3 regions of the Shinella sp. M27 genome follow, and region 2 is predicted to be linked to each of the others. Evidence: riboswitches for the same ligand, from Rfam matches in the RefSeq annotation. Region 2 holds a riboswitch; each other region holds the start of a gene.

Region 1 (5,159 bases), on a different contig from region 2:
GGCTCGCCCTATCGCGTCACCGTGCGGGCAGCACGCGAGGCCGTGCGCCTGACCGGCAATTCGCCGAAAATCTACACCAAGATCGCCGGAAGCGGCCGCCCACGCATGCTGTCCTTCTGTCCCGAATGCGGCACACCGCTTTTCTCGACGGGAACGGGAGAGGCCGCGGCGACCTGGGGCATCCGCTGGGGCAGCATCAACCAGCGCGCCGACCTGAGACCGGCGCGGCAAATCTGGTGTTCCTCCGCCACCGACTGGTTCGGCGAAACGACCGCCCTTCCCGGCACGCCGCAGGAGTAGAGGCATGGCCGCCGGGCGCTTCCAGATTCTGCGCACGGCCATCGACGGCATCGAGGCCGTCGTCGCCGACAGCAGCCACACCTTCGCGCGCCACAGCCACGACACCTACGGCATCGGCCTGATCGAACGCGGCGCGCAGACCTCGGCGAGCGGACGCGGCCGGGTCGAGGCCGAGGCCGGCAACACCATCACGGTCAATCCCGGCGAAGTGCACGACGGTGTACCGATCGGCGATACGCCGCGCGCCTGGCGCATGCTGTATCTGCAGCCGAAGATCGTCGCGTCTGCCGCGGAGGATATTTTCGAGGGCCGGCCGCGCGACGAGTTTTATGCACCTGTTCTGGCGGACGGGCATGTGAGCGCTCTCGCCGCAGCAGCCCTTGCGGCCTTGCTGGATGCTCGGGCCGCGCCGCTTGGCCACGAGGAACGGCTGCTGCTGTTGCTGGCAGCCGTGCTGCGCGAACGGCCGGCAAAACGTTCCGGCATCGCAACATCGGGCGTCGCCCGTGCCCGTGAAAAACTCGACAGCATGCCCGATGCCGCCATCACCCTTGAAGACCTTGCGGAAGAAAGCGGGCTTGGCCGTTTCCGGCTGGTGCGTGACTTCGCCCGCGTGACCGGGCTGACACCGCACGCCTACCTGCTCCAGCGCCGCACCGAGCTTTCCCGTCGATTGATCGCGACGGGAAAGCCGCTCGCCGAAGCCGCGGCCGAAGCAGGCTTTGCCGACCAGAGCCATATGACGCGCAATTTCACCCGCCGCTACGGCTATACGCCCGGTGCCTACCACGCCGCCCTCGCCTAGCGACTTTTCGCAATTCCGGGCGCAAAACCGCTCCGCACTTTTGCTGGAATTGCTTGGCTGCAATTTCGTTCAAGACCATCCTGGCCGCTCCGGTGTTTCCTGCCCGCTCCTCAGCATGGGAACATCACATGACCACCGAATTCCTCATAACCTCGCTCGTTGTCATCCTGCTTCCGGGCACCGGCGTCATCTATACGCTGGCGCTCGGTATCAGCGGTGGTTTTCGCGCCGGCCTGCTTGCCGCCTTCGGCTGCACGCTCGGCATCATTCCGCATATCCTCGCCAGTGTCGTCGGGCTTGCCGCCGTGCTGCATGCCAGTGCGCTCGCCTTCGAGGTGCTGCGCTATGCCGGCGTCGCCTATCTGCTTTTCATCGCCTGGAGCCTCCTGAAGGATTCGCGTGCGCTCGATCTCGGGCCGGATCAGCCGGCAGAACGGGCGCCGCGCATCGTGCGGAAAGGCATCCTCACCAATATCTTCAACCCGAAACTCTCGCTGTTCTTCCTGGCCTTCCTGCCGCAATTCGTACCGGCACAGGCGCCTGACGTCACCGCGCGCATGCTCATCCTCGGCGTAGTCTTCATGGCGCTGACCTTCCTCGTCTTCGCGCTCTATGCAGCCCTTGCCGCAGGCCTGCGGCAGCAGGTGCTGAGCCGTCCGAAGATCATGGTCTGGACACAGCGCAGTTTTGCCGCCGCGCTCGGTCTGATGGGTCTGCGGCTGGCGCTCGCGGATCGCTAGAGCAATTCCAGCAAAAGTGCGAAGCGGTTTTGCGTCCGGAATTGCCTAGAAACAAAGAGCTAGAGCGTTTTCGCGTTTCGAAGAAAAGCGGAAATACTCTAGTTCCAGAGCGCATGAAAATGGTGCAGCGGGCCGTGGCCGGAGCCGACGGCCAGCGCATCCGAGCCGCGCACGGCGCCGGCAATGTAGCTTTTTGCCGCCGCCACGGCATCCGGCAGCGTCTTGCCCTTGCCGAGTTCGGCCGCAATGGCGCTCGATAGCGAGCAGCCGGTGCCATGGGTGTTGCGCGTAAGGACGCGCACGCCCTCGAACCAGCGCAGGCGATCGCGCGTCGCCAGGACATCCGGGCTCTGGTTGCCGGGCAGGTGCCCACCCTTCAGCAGCACCGCCTTGGGGCCAAGCGCCAGCAGGCGGTTCGCCTGATCCGCCATCGTCTCCCGGTCCGTTGCCTCCGCCTCGCCGAGCAGAGCGGCCGCCTCCGGCAGGTTGGGCGTGAGCACCGTGGCGAGCGGCAGCAGGCGGCGCATCAGGGCATCGACGGCCTCGCGCGCCAGAAGCGAGGCGCCACCCTTGGCCACCATGACGGGATCGAGCACGAGCGGCGTGCTGCGATGGCTGGCGAGCGCATGGGCCACCGCCTCGACAATATCGGCCGAGGCGATCATGCCGATCTTCACCGCATGGACCCGCACATCGGCGAAGACATCCCGGATCTGCGCCGCGACGAAATCCGCCGGCACGAGATGCACGCCGGACACGCCTTGTGTGTTCTGCGCCGTCAGCGCCGTCAGCACGGCCATGCCATAGGTGCCGCGCGCCGCGAAGGTCTTGAGATCGGCCTGGATGCCGGCGCCGCCCGACGGGTCGGACCCTGCGATGGAAAGGATGTTTGCGATGGTCGTCTCGGCCATTAAGCCTCCTTGCGACGGAGGTGGCCGTGGGACGCGCAGCGATACGGCGCCCGTTCGACTCCCTCCGCCGGCATGATCCGGTTCAGGTTCAAAGGGTGCTTCTCAGCCCGCCTTGCGGCGGACGCCCCTGTCCAGGCGCTACGTTTCGCAAATGAAAAGCCGCCTGTCATCTTGAAAGTGACAGGCGGCAAAATGGCAGGCGTGCGTTACGCCTTGGTGACGTGATATTCCTTGATGGCGACCATCTTGATCGCGGGATAGCGCTCCGCCTCGTAGCGCAGAGAGAAGCTGTCCTGCGCCAAAAACACCGGATCGCCGTCAAGGTCGCGGGCGATATCGCCGCGGCGCTGGGTAACGAATTTGTCGAGTTCCGCCGCATTCTCGGAGGAAACCCAGCGGCAGACGGAGAAGCGCGACATCTCGAAGGAAACCGGCAGACCGTATTCCCCCTGAAGCCGTTCCTTCAACACGTCGAGCTGCAGCGCACCGACCACGCCGACGATGGCCGGCGAGCCGTCTTCCGGTGAGAATAGCTGCACGACGCCCTCTTCCGCCATCTGCTGCAGGGCTTCCTTCAGCTTCTTGGCCTTCATCGCGTCTTCCAGCCGCACGCGGCGCAGAATTTCCGGCGCGAAGTTCGGCACGCCCTCGAAGACCAGCGCTTCGCCTTCCGTCAGCGTATCGCCGATGCGCAGCGTGCCGTGGTTCGGGATGCCCACCACGTCGCCGGCATAGGCCGTGTCGGCCAGCTGGCGCTGCGAGGCGAAGAAGAACTGCGGCGCCGAGAGACCTATGGTCTTGCCGGTGCGGGCAAGGCGCACCTTCATGCCGCGCTCCAGCATACCGGAGCAGACGCGGGCAAACGCGATGCGGTCGCGGTGGTTCGGGTCCATATTGGCCTGGATCTTGAAGACGAAGGCCGTCATCTTGTCTTCGGCGGCATGGACCTTGCGCACATCGGCAATCTGGTCACGCGGCGGCGGCGCGAAGGCGCCGAGCGCGTTGATGAGATCGCGCACACCGAAATTGCGCAATGCCGAACCGAAGAAGACCGGCGTCATATGGCCTTCGAGGAAGGCTTCGCGGTCGAATGGGCGGCAGGCCTCGCGGGCCAGCTCCAGCTCCTCGGTGAAGGCTTCGCGCTCGTTTTCCGGCAGGTTTTTGGCGACTTCGGCGATATCGTCCATTTTCGTCGGCTGCACCTGCGTATCCGAGCCGCGATAGGTGCGATCGGCAAGGTGATAGGAGCCGCAGAAGGACTTGGAGCGGCCGACGGGCCAGGTGACCGGCGCGGTATCGAGTGCCAGCTTCTCTTCCACCTCGTCGAGGATTTCGAAGGGGTCGCGGCTTTCGCGGTCCATCTTGTTGACGAAGGTGATGATCGGGATATCGCGCAGGCGGCAGACTTCGAAGAGTTTCAGCGTGCGCGGCTCGATACCCTTGGCGGCATCGATGACCATGATGGCCGCGTCAACGGCCGTCAGCGTGCGGTAGGTATCGTCGGCGAAGTCCTCGTGGCCGGGCGTATCGAGAATGTTGAAGACGTTGCCGTCATATTCGAAGGTCATGACCGAGGTCACGACGGAGATGCCGCGCTCGCGCTCGATCTTCATCCAGTCCGACCGGGTCTGGATGCGGTCCTTCTTCGCCTTCACTTCGCCGGCGAGCTGGATGGCGCCGCCGAACAGCAGCAGCTTTTCGGTGAGCGTGGTTTTACCGGCGTCCGGGTGCGCGATGATCGCGAAGGTGCGGCGGCGGGAGACCGCCTCGGCGAGGGTTTCAGCCATTTTTCTGCAATATCCTGTGAGTTGCCGGCGTCTTTACAGGCTCCGCCTCGAAGATGCAATTGACGCGCTGCCGCCACGGCCGGCTTATGGCCGCATGACCGCACACGCTCCCGCCCAGCTCTCCCTCATCCGCCTGCCGCATGGCGCGGGGATCGAGCTTCCCGCCTATGAGACGCCGGGCGCCGCCGGCATGGACCTGCGCGCCGCGGTGGAAGCCGATGCACCGCTGACGCTCGCGCCGGGCAAGCGCACGCTGGTACCGACCGGCTTCGTCTTCGAAGTGCCCTTCGGCTACGAGGCGCAGATCCGTCCGCGCTCCGGCCTCGCCTTCAAGAACGGCATCACCTGCCTCAACACCCCCGGCACCATCGACAGCGATTATCGCGGCGAGGTGAAGGTGCTGCTCGTCAATCTCGGCGAAGAGCCGTTCACCATCGAGCGCGGCATGCGCATCGCCCAGATGGTAATCGCCCCCGTAACGCAGATCGCCGTTCACGAGGTAACGGAAGCCAGCGAGACCGCACGCGGCGCCGGCGGCTTCGGCTCGACCGGCGTGCGCTGAGACGATGACGGGCCATCCTGCGCTCGTTTTCCGCGCGAACTATTTCGGCGATCC
Region 2 (5,159 bases):
CGAGCAGCAGGATCGGCCGGCGGCGCACCAGCGCGCGGGCAAGTGCTACGCGCTGCCGCTCGCCGCCGGAGAGCGAGCCGGGCAGCCGTCGCTCATAGCCGCCGAGCCCGACGCGCGAAAGGGCTGCAAACACGCTCTGGCGCTGGGCAACATCGAGCTTGAGGCCCGGATGGATGCCGAGCGCCACATTGTCGGCGATGGTGAGATGGGCGAAGAGATTGTTGTCCTGGAAGATGATGGAGACCGGCCGCTCGGCCGGGTCGCGCCCGGCCATATCCTCGCCGAGCAGCGTGACGCTGCCGGAGGCCGGTTTCTGGAAACCGGCGATGACGTTGAACAGCGTCGATTTGCCGGCACCCGAGGGACCCGCGACTGCGACGGCCGCACCGGATGGAATGGCGCAGTCGAAGGCGAGCCGCTTCTCCTCGAAACGCACGGTGACGTCAGTCAGGCGAATGGCGGTATCAGGCATCGGCGGACGGGCTTTCGGTTGGGCGCTCGGCGGCTGTGGAGGGCAGCGTCAGCAGCAGACATATCACGCCGAGAATGAGGGCGATGCCTGCTGCATCCGCGGTGCGGTAGCTCGCCATGCGCGAGAACAGCAGCCAGGGCAGTGTCGCAAAACCTTCCGCACCGAAAATCGCGACGGCGCTCAAGTCGCCCAGCGACAGCGCCATGGCGAAGGCGAAGGCGGTGAGGAACGGTTTTTTCAGTGCCGGCCAGTCGATCCATCGCAGGCGATGCATCCCGGTGACGCCAAGGCTGAGCGCAAGTCGGGCGGTGCGCGTGAGGTGCGTACTGTAGGCCGGCTCCAGCACGCGCACGACGAAGGGCAGCGCCATCAACGCATTGATGACGGTGATGATGACGGGCGCGAAACGCCCGGTCTCGCCGAAGGTGCGCAGCATCAGGAACCAGCCGGTCGCCACCACGACCGGCGGCACCAGCAGGATCAGCGATCCCGTCGCAGGCAGCGCCCGTGCCATCAGTCGCGTTGCAAGTCCCGCGCCGCTCGTCTCGGCCAGGCGCGGCACCAGCACGATGGGCAGCGCGATGGCGAGGCTGAGGCAGCCGGAGGCGAAGGATATGGCAAGGCTGGTGGCGAGCGCCCGGTGCAGCAAAGGATCGAGCGCCAGCCGGCCGAAATCGGCCGCAAGGCCAGAGACGAGCGTCGCGGCAAGCGGTGCTGCGGTGAAAAGCGAGAAGGCGAGCAGGATGAGGCCATCGGACAGGCGGCGGCGCCGGCCGTCGAAGCGCCTGATATCGCGCCCCGCCGTCATGCCCTCTTCCGGCGGGCGGCCGAACAGCGAGAGCAGCCAGATCAGCGCCGCCGTGACGGCGATCTGCAAGCCGGATAGCAGCACGGCGCGCTGCGGATCGAAATCGAAGCGCAGCGCCTGATAGATCGCCACCTCTATGGTGGTTGCCGCCGGCCCGCCGCCGAGCGTCAGCACCACGGTGAAGCTTGCCGCGCAGAGCATGAAGATCAGGCCGGCAATGCCCGGCAGGACGCGCCTTATGACCGGCCACTCGATGAGCCGGAAGGTCGCGCCGCTGCCCATGCCGAGATTGGCCGAGGTCAGCCAGTATTCCGGCGGGATGCGGTCGAGTGCCGCCAGCAGGAACCGCGCGGCGAGCGGCAGGTTGAAGAAGACATGGGCGATCAGGATGCCGGCAAGGCCATAGACGCTGACGGGGCTTTCCAGCCCACCAAGCCGCAGCAGGTCGTTGACGACGCCCTGCCGCCCCCAGATTTCGATGATGCCGAGGGCCGCCACCAGCGACGGCAGGCCGAGCGGCACGACGGAGAGCCTGAGGATCCAGACGCGACCGGGAAAGGTCCGCTGGCGGGCAAGTGCCCGGGCAACGGGAATGGCGAGCACCACCGACAGGAGCGTCGAGAGCGTCGCCTGCATCAGCGTGAACTGCGCCACCCGCCAGGTATAGGCATCGAAGAGCGGGGCGCCGCTGCCGCCCGCATGGGCGAGCAGCACCGCCGTTGCCGCGCCCGCGAAGACGAGCACGAAGCCGAGGGCAAGGCCCCCGGCGACACGCAGTGTGCGTCGTTCCGCGCGGGCGAACATGTTCAGCCGCTCCTTACTTGGCGCTCATTACGGCCAGCCATTCGTCGATCCAGGCCTTGCGATTGGCGGCGACTTCGTCCGACGACATCAGGAAGGTCTTTTCCGGCTTGACCAGTGCGTCGAAGGCGGCGGGCAGCGGATCCTTCGTCTTGGCGGCCGGCATCATCCAGTTGGTTTCCGGAATGATCGACTGGAAATCCGGGCTGGTCATGAAGGTCAGGAACTGGTGGGCAAGGTCCTTGTCGTGCGAGGTGCGCGTCAGGCCGGCAACCTCGATCTGCACATAGTGGCCCTCGGAGAAGGCGGCTGCCTTATAGCGCTCGGTCTTTTCCGCGATCACGTGATAGGCCGGCGAGGTCGTGTAGGAGAGCACCATCGGCGCCTCGCCCTTGGTGAACAGGCCATAGGCTTCCGACCAGCCGGGCGTGACGGTCAGCACGCGGTCCTTCAGCTTGCCCCAGGCCTCGCCCGCCTTGTCGCCATAGACGGATTTCACCCAGAGCAGCAGGCCGAGGCCCGGCGTCGAAGTGCGTGGATCCTCGATGACGATCTTTTGCGACGGATCGCCCTCGACCAGTTCCTTCAGGCTCGTCGGCGGGTTTTTCACCGTCTCGCTGTCATAGACGACGGCGAAGTGGCCGTAGTCATAGGGCAGGAAGGTGTCGTCGGAAAAACCGCCGGGCACCGTCAGGTTATCAGGCGAAAGGCCGTGCGCCTCGAAAAGACCGGTCGCCTTCGCCTCGGTGATGAGGCTGGTGTCGAGCCCGAGCACGACATCGGCCTTGGTGCCCTCGCCTTCGAGCTTCAGTCGGGTCAGGAGCTCCACGCCGTCGGCGACACCGACCCATTCGACCGTGCAGCCGCAGGTCTTTTCGAACGCTTCCTTGACCTTCGGGCCGGGGCCCCAGTCGGAAACGAAGCTCTCATAGGTATAGACGGTGAGCGTCTTTTCCTGTGCGAAGGCGGGCAGGGCGAGGGAAACGGCGAACGCCGCGATGGAGGAAAAAACTGTCTTGCGCATCAGCGCCTCCTTGTTTCGTCAAAAACGGGAATAGGGCGCTGGATTGTGCCGTCTAATCCCTCCGCCGGTACAAACCGGATCAGGTTCTTCGGGTTGGCGGTGAGGCCTCTCAGCCCGCAAACCTGCAGGCACCCCGTTAGAGCGGAAAAAGGCATAATCCCGGAAACGCCGCGGCGCAAGGGGTGGATGCGCGCAAGCGGGGCGGCCGGCCCTGTTCCATCCGGAACAGCGGCATGGGTAGGGATATGAGACCTTCAGATCACCGGATGAGAGAGGCTCATCGTTAACCGATCAGGAGAGACCCCATGCGCAAGATCATCGTTTCCGCCACCGTTGCCCTTATCGCTGCCGTCTCCTTCGCAGCGCCTTCTCAGGCCGGCTACTACAGCTACGATTATCAGCCGTACTGCTTCATCAAGAAGATCAAGTCCTACGACTACTACGGCAATGTGATCATCAAGCGCATCAAGGTCTGCCGCTAAGCGAACCCGTCCCTGACCTCCCCGAGACCCGGATGTTCCCCTGCATCCGGGTCTTTTGCCGTTCGGGCCTATGCGGCGGCGCCAAACTCTTTCCCTTTCGCCGGAACATGCGCTAAGGGCATCAGCCATGACCATACCGGCCCCGATAGACCAGACCTTCGTCGTCCTTCTCGGCGGCGCGCTTGCGGTGACGCCGCGGGTGCGGGCCGATATTGTCGGTGCGCGCTTCGTGGCGGCCGATGGTGGCATGCGGCATGCCGCAGCGCTCGGTGTGACGCCGGAAATCTGGGTCGGCGATTTCGATTCGACGCCGGACGATCTCATCGCCGCCTGGCCCGGTGTCGACCGCCAGCCCTATCCCGTCGCCAAGAACGAGACCGACGGGGCGATCGCCGTGTCCGTCGCGACCGAACGCGGCGCGAAGGATATCGTGCTGGTCGGCGCGCTTGGTGGCGAGCGCAGCGACCATGCGCTGATGCACCTGCTTCATGCGGTGTCGCTGGCCGAAGACGGCTATGCGATCAAGCTCACCTCCGGCGAGGAGGAGGCGTGGCCACTGTTGCCGGGCAGCCTCGACATCAACCTGCCCAAGGGTTGCCTGTTTTCGATCCTCGGCCTTTCGCCGCTGTCGGGCCTCTTCATCGGCAATGTGCGCTATCCGCTCAATGATTTTTCGTTGCCCTTCGGCTCCTCGCGCACCATTTCCAATGTCGCCGAAGGCCCGATCCGCCTTTCGCTTGCCTCCGGCCGCGCGATCCTCATCGCCCGGCCCTATGACCTTTCAGGAGCCTGACCCTTGGCACCGCCCATCCTCAAACTCGACGATATCTTCCTGAGTTTCGGCGGCACGCCGCTGCTTGCCGGCGCGAGCCTGCAAGTGGAGCCCGGCGACCGAATCTCGCTTGTCGGCCGCAACGGCTCGGGCAAGTCGACGCTGATGAAGATCGCCGCCGGCCTTGCCGAGGCGCAGTCGGGCGAAGTGTTCCGCCACCCCTCCGCGACTATCCGCTACCTGCACCAGGCACCGGATTTCGATGGTTACGACACGGTCGCGGCCTATGCCGAAGCCGGGCTTGGCCCGAGCGACGATCCGTACCGCGTCACCTATCTGCTCGAACATCTCGGCCTCGACGGCACGGAAGACCCGAAGTCGCTGTCGGGCGGCGAGGCGCGCCGCGCCGCACTTGCCCGCGTCATGGCGCCGGAGCCGGACATTCTTCTGCTCGACGAGCCGACCAACCATCTCGATCTTCCGACCATCGAATGGCTGGAAGGCGAGCTGCAATCGACCCGCTCGGCGCTCGTCGTCATCTCGCACGACCGTCGTTTCCTCGAAAAGGTCTCGAACGCCACCGTCTGGCTCGATCGCGGCCAGTCGCGCCGGCTCAACCGCGGTTTCGGCCATTTCGAAGCCTGGCGCGATGAGGTGCTGGAAGCCGAGGAGCTGGAGCAGCACAAGCTCGGCAAAGCGATCGAGCGCGAGGAGCACTGGCTGCGCTACGGCGTGACGGCACGCCGCAAGCGTAACATGCGCCGTCTCGGCGCGCTGCACGATCTGCGCTCGCGTTATCG
Region 3 (5,159 bases), on a different contig from region 2:
TCAGCCGCGCCTCGCCGAAGGCGGGGTGCAGACTGTAGGCGGCGTTCAGGAGCTCCATCAGCGAGCGCGCGGCGATGGGGCCGGCATCGTCGCTTTCGATCATCGTCGCGCCGACCATGAAGCGATTGCGCTCCCGCGGGACGATGTAGATCGGATGACGCGGATGCAGCAGGCGGACGGGACGGGAAAGGGTGACGTCGCCGGTTTCAAGCCGCAGCATCTCGCCGCGTACGCCCCGCAGATTGGGCAAGCGCCCGATCTGTGCGGCCCCCGTGCAATCGACGACCCGGTCATAACGGGCCGTGTCACCGCCGGGGCCGAAGAGGAAGCGCATACGCGCCTCCTCAAGCCCCGCCGTCAGCGCGGAGAGCGCCTTGCGCGGGTCGAGATGCGCCTCCTGCCGGAAGAACAGCGCCTTGCGGAAGCGGCCGGCGAGATCCGGCTCCAGGGCGGCGATGGCCTGCTCGTCCAGCCATTCCCAGCCGCTGGTTCGTCCCGCAAAACGCTCAAGCTCACCGGCATCACGCCCGCTGGCCACGACCAGCGTGCCGCGCCGCTGCACATGGCCGGGAAGGGCGGCTTCCCACCAGTCCGCGGCGAGACGGCCGAGCGTCAGCACGGGTTCTTCCGCGCCTTCCCGTTCGCACCAGGGGGCGAGCATGCCGCCGGCAAAGCCGGAGGCACCCTGGCCGATTTTCTCGGCCCGTTCGTGAATGGTGACGTCGAAGCCGTGGCGATAGAGCTGCCAGGCGACCGTCAGGCCGGCGACGCCGGCGCCTTTGACGAGGATGCGCATGGTCATTCTCCCGCAAGCGGCATGTAGAGATCACCGCCCTCGCGGAATTTCTGGGCCATCGTCTCCAGCCCCTCCTTCTGCGCCTCGGCGCGGATATCGTGCGAAATGCGCATGGAGCAGAATTTCGGGCCGCACATGGAGCAGAAATGCGCGACTTTGTGCGCCTCCTTCGGCAGGGTCTCGTCGTGGAACGAACGCGCGGTGTCCGGGTCGAGCGAGAGGTTGAACTGGTCCTCCCAGCGGAATTCGAAGCGGGCGCGCGACAGGGCATCGTCGCGGATTTTTGCGGCCGGATGCCCCTTGGCGAGATCGGCCGCATGCGCCGCGATCTTATAGGTGATGACGCCGACCTTCACGTCGTTGCGGTCGGGCAGGCCGAGATGTTCCTTCGGCGTGACGTAGCAGAGCATGGCGGTGCCGAACCAGCCGATCATGGCCGCCCCGATGCCTGAGGTGATGTGGTCGTAGCCCGGTGCGATGTCCGTCGTCAGGGGCCCGAGCGTGTAGAACGGGGCCTCGCCGCAGGTCTTCAACTGCTTGTCCATGTTCTCCTTGATCTTGTGCATCGGCACATGGCCGGGGCCCTCGATCATGACCTGGCAGTCCTTTTTCCAGGCGATTTGCGTGAGTTCGCCGAGCGTCTCCAGTTCGGCGAACTGCGCGGCATCGTTGGCGTCGGCAATCGAGCCGGGACGCAGGCCGTCGCCGAGCGAGAAGGAGACGTCATAGGCGCGGCAGATGTCGCAGATTTCCTCGAAATGCTCGTAGAGGAAGCTTTCCCTGTGGTGATGCAGACACCACTTGGCCATGATCGAGCCGCCGCGCGAGACGATGCCGGTGACGCGGTTGACGGTGAGCGGGATGTAGTGCAGCCGCACGCCGGCATGGATGGTGAAATAATCGACACCCTGTTCGGCCTGCTCGATCAGCGTATCGCGAAAAACCTCCCAGGTGAGGTCCTCGGCAATGCCATTGACCTTCTCCAGCGCCTGGTAGAGCGGCACGGTGCCGATCGGCACAGGCGAATTGCGGATGATCCATTCGCGGATGTTGTGGATGTTGCGGCCGGTCGAGAGGTCCATGACCGTATCGCCGCCCCAGCGGATCGCCCAGACCATCTTCTCGACCTCCTCCGCCATGGAGGAGGTGACGGCGGAATTGCCGATATTGGCGTTGATCTTGACCAGGAAATTCCGGCCGATGATCATCGCCTCGGCTTCCGGATGGTTGATATTGGCGGGGATGATGGCCCGGCCGCTCGCGACCTCCTGGCGGACGAAGTCCGGTGTCACGAAATCGGGGATATGCGCGTCAAAACTTTCGCCGTCGCGGGCAAGGGCCTCTTTTGCCGCCTTGCGGCCGAGGTTTTCCCGGATTGCGATGAACTCCATTTCCGGCGTGATGATGCCGGCCCGGGCGTAGGCGAGCTGCGTCACCGACTTGCCGTCCTTCGCGCGGCGCGGGTGGTTGCGGACGGGAAATTCCGGCGTCAGGCGCTCGCCCGTTGCAAAGCCGTTATCCTCGGGGCGGACATGGCGGCCTTCGTACCCCTCGGTGTCGCCGCGGGCGATAACCCAGCTTTCGCGCAGCCGCGGCAGGCCGGCATCGATGGCGACGACGTGGTTGGGGTCGGTGTAGGGGCCGGAGGCATCGTAAACGATGACGGGCGGTTCGCCCGAGGTCGGGTGGAGCGAAATCTCGCGCATCGGCACGCGGATGTCGGGATGTTCTTCGCCGGCAATGTGGATCTTGCGCGAGGCGGGCAGGGCGCCGGTCGTGACGGTCGGGGTAAGCTTTTGGGCGGCAATATTCATCGTGAGGCTCCAAGTGTTCGTTTGGAGACCCAGTCCTAGAGCCGGAATGATGGAAGGACGCCGAGACGGAATCCGGGTTTGCGGATGTCCTGCCACAGCGCTTGCACCGTCCCTACGCCAGTATGAACTGGATCAGGTTCAACGGGTCACTGCGCTGCGAAAGCCAGCAGTATCTCAGCCCCTTGTCGGGACCCCCCTGGTGAATGCCTTAAGCAAAAACGCTGCGGGCCGATTTGTCAACATGGGTAATTTATGTAAGTAAATTCTTACGGTTTATTGCATGCGCACAAAAAGAAACGGCGGAGCATAGCCCCGCCGTTCCCTTTGAAATCATTCACGAAAACTACTCGCGTTCACCCGTGAAATTCAGCAGCAGCTGGAAGATGTTGACGAAATTGAGATACAGCGAGAGCGCACCGAACACAGCCATCTTCTGGCTCGATTCCTGGTCGATGTTTTCGGCATACTGTTCCTTGATGTTCTGCGTGTCCCAGGCGGTCAGGCCGACGAAGACGACGATGCCGATGACGGAAATCGCGAACTGCAGCGCGCTCGAGCCGAGGAAGATGTTGACGACCGAGGCGATGACAACGCCGATCAGGCCCATCATCAGGAACGAGCCGACCTTCGACAGATCCCGCTTTGTCACGTAGCCGTAGAGGCTTGTCGTGCCGAACATCGTTGCGGCGATGAAGAAGGTGCGGGCGATGCTCATGCCGGTGAAGACGAGGAATACCGAGGCGAGCGACAGGCCCATGACGGCGCAGAACGCCCAGAAGGTCATCTGGGCTGTGCCGGCCGACATTGTCTGGATCTTGAACGAGAAGAAGAAGACGAAGGCGAGCGGCGCAAGCATCACCACCCACTTCAGCGGGGAGGAGAAGATTGGCACGTAGAGCGCCGGCGTCGAGCCGACGATGAAGGCGACGAGGCCGGTGATGACGAGGCCGGCGCCCATGTAGTTGTAGACGCGCAGCATGTGCTGGCGCAGGCCCTCGTCGAAGAGGGCGGCCGATTGCGCCTGCGCGCCATAGCCAAATCGTTGTTGTACGGGTTCCATCTGAAATCTCCTTCTGGAAACGGTTGATCAGTAGAGCGTGCGGGAAAGATCCCGCGCGGTTTCGGCCAGCTCGTCGGCCTTGCGGCTTTCCGACACCAGCGCATAGGCGACATCGCCGATCTGCCAATAGGCGGCGCGGGCATTGTCGGCGTGGAAGAGCAGCACGTGCTGCACGGCAAAGGAGCCGGGGCGCACGGCGAAAAGCGACAGGCGCTCATCCTTCCGGGGCTCCAGCACCAGTTCGACGCTTGGGCCGTAGGCCGAGGGGAAGACCTGCGTGTCGACGACGCCCCAGCCCTTCGGCAGGTCCGGCAGGACGATTGCCGTCGCAGAGCGGATCTCGGCGGGGTCGAAGTTTTCCGTTTCCGGCTGAGACGCCATGTAATCGCGCAGAAGCGTCGTCTTGTGCGCCCGCACCGCCTCTTCCACGAAGACGGGCGGCGGCGTCGATGCCACGACCTCGGTTGCGCCGAAGGGGCCGAAGGCCGCATGGGCGACCCAGCCGGCGGCGACAAAGAGCGCGATGGTGGCGGCGCGGCGCAGGAAACCGAAGACGCGGCGGCGCGACAGCGCCCGTTCGAGCAGGCGTGCGGCCTCGCGCGTTTCCTGCCGCATCACCGCGCGGTGGTCGGCAAGCGCCAGGCGCAGTTCGTCGCGCACGCGCAGGTCCTTCATGATCTGGGCTGCGGTTTCGGGCCGTTCCGACAAATAGGCTTCCACCTCGATGCGCCGGCCGACGGCGAGCTGGTCGTCGACATAGGCGTTGAGATCGGCCTCGAGAATGGGGTCATTGCTTGTCATCGTCAGTGCCTCCGACGATTTTGAGATGGGTTACGGTCGCGGCCGGACCGCTCTGTTCGAAGCTGCGCAGCCGTTCGCGGGCGCGGGCAACGCGCGACATCAGCGTGCCCACCGGAATCTTCAGCGTGTCGGCCGCTTCCTGATAGGAAAGCTCCTCGATAGCGACGAGATGCAGCGCCGCGCGCTGGTCTTCCGGCAGGCCGAAGAACGCGTCGCGCAGCTGCGTGAGCCGCACCGAATGGTCCTGGTTCGCCGGCATCGCGCGTTCGGCGAGATCGGCCGCCGCATCGTGGCGGCGCTCCAGCGAGCGGCGCTGGCGCAGGCGGTCGATATGCGCATTGTGCAGAATGGACATCAGCCAGTTGCGTACATTGGCACCGGTGCGGAAGCTCGACTGCCGCTCGTAGGCTTTCACGAGTGCATCGTGCACGAGATCTTCCGCCTCGTCCGGATTGCGGACGAGCGAAAGCGCATAGCGCCTGAGCGCCGCAAGCTGTCCGATCACGTTGAAGCCGGGTGTCTTTCCGTTCATGACCCAATATACGAAAGCTGCGCGGTGCTCATTCCATCGTCATGGCAAAAAAATTCAAAGCCAATGCAGGATTGCCGCGGCGAGGACAACGTAGCGGCCGAATTTTGCGATGGTGACGACCAGCAGAAAGCGCGGGAAGGGCTCGCGCATGATGCC

Evidence for each region. Region 2 has a riboswitch for thiamine pyrophosphate ahead of thiB (thiamine ABC transporter substrate binding subunit). Riboswitches for the same ligand answer to the same signal wherever they lie in the genome.
Region 1: another riboswitch for thiamine pyrophosphate. It lies ahead of thiD (bifunctional hydroxymethylpyrimidine kinase/phosphomethylpyrimidine kinase); the one in region 2 lies ahead of thiB (thiamine ABC transporter substrate binding subunit).
Region 3: another riboswitch for thiamine pyrophosphate. It lies ahead of thiC (phosphomethylpyrimidine synthase ThiC); the one in region 2 lies ahead of thiB (thiamine ABC transporter substrate binding subunit).

The regions. Positions count from the first base shown of each region.
Region 1 is NZ_JBLZPK010000032.1:94,474-99,632, reverse strand. Features, by position in the region: gene ACOZK4_RS12700 (GFA family protein) at 1-300, shown strand, start outside; gene ACOZK4_RS12695 (AraC family transcriptional regulator) at 305-1,105, shown strand; gene ACOZK4_RS12690 (LysE family translocator) at 1,234-1,845, shown strand; gene thiD (bifunctional hydroxymethylpyrimidine kinase/phosphomethylpyrimidine kinase) at 1,944-2,756, opposite strand; TPP riboswitch at 2,799-2,895, opposite strand; gene ACOZK4_RS12680 (peptide chain release factor 3) at 2,963-4,543, opposite strand; gene dut (dUTP diphosphatase) at 4,638-5,105, shown strand; gene ACOZK4_RS12670 (GNAT family N-acetyltransferase) at 5,110-5,159, shown strand, end outside.
Region 2 is NZ_JBLZPK010000007.1:220,138-225,296, forward strand. Features, by position in the region: gene thiQ (thiamine ABC transporter ATP-binding protein) at 1-472, opposite strand, end outside; gene thiP (thiamine/thiamine pyrophosphate ABC transporter permease) at 465-2,084, opposite strand; gene thiB (thiamine ABC transporter substrate binding subunit) at 2,098-3,105, opposite strand; TPP riboswitch at 3,145-3,251, opposite strand; gene ACOZK4_RS02215 (hypothetical protein) at 3,411-3,587, shown strand; gene ACOZK4_RS02220 (thiamine diphosphokinase) at 3,715-4,380, shown strand; gene ACOZK4_RS02225 (ABC-F family ATP-binding cassette domain-containing protein) at 4,384-5,159, shown strand, end outside.
Region 3 is NZ_JBLZPK010000060.1:247,483-252,641, reverse strand. Features, by position in the region: gene thiO (glycine oxidase ThiO) at 1-796, opposite strand, end outside; gene thiC (phosphomethylpyrimidine synthase ThiC) at 799-2,610, opposite strand; TPP riboswitch at 2,702-2,818, opposite strand; gene ACOZK4_RS23195 (Bax inhibitor-1/YccA family protein) at 2,954-3,670, opposite strand; gene ACOZK4_RS23190 (anti-sigma factor family protein) at 3,698-4,471, opposite strand; gene ACOZK4_RS23185 (sigma-70 family RNA polymerase sigma factor) at 4,458-5,003, opposite strand; gene ACOZK4_RS23180 (YqaA family protein) at 5,058-5,159, opposite strand, start outside.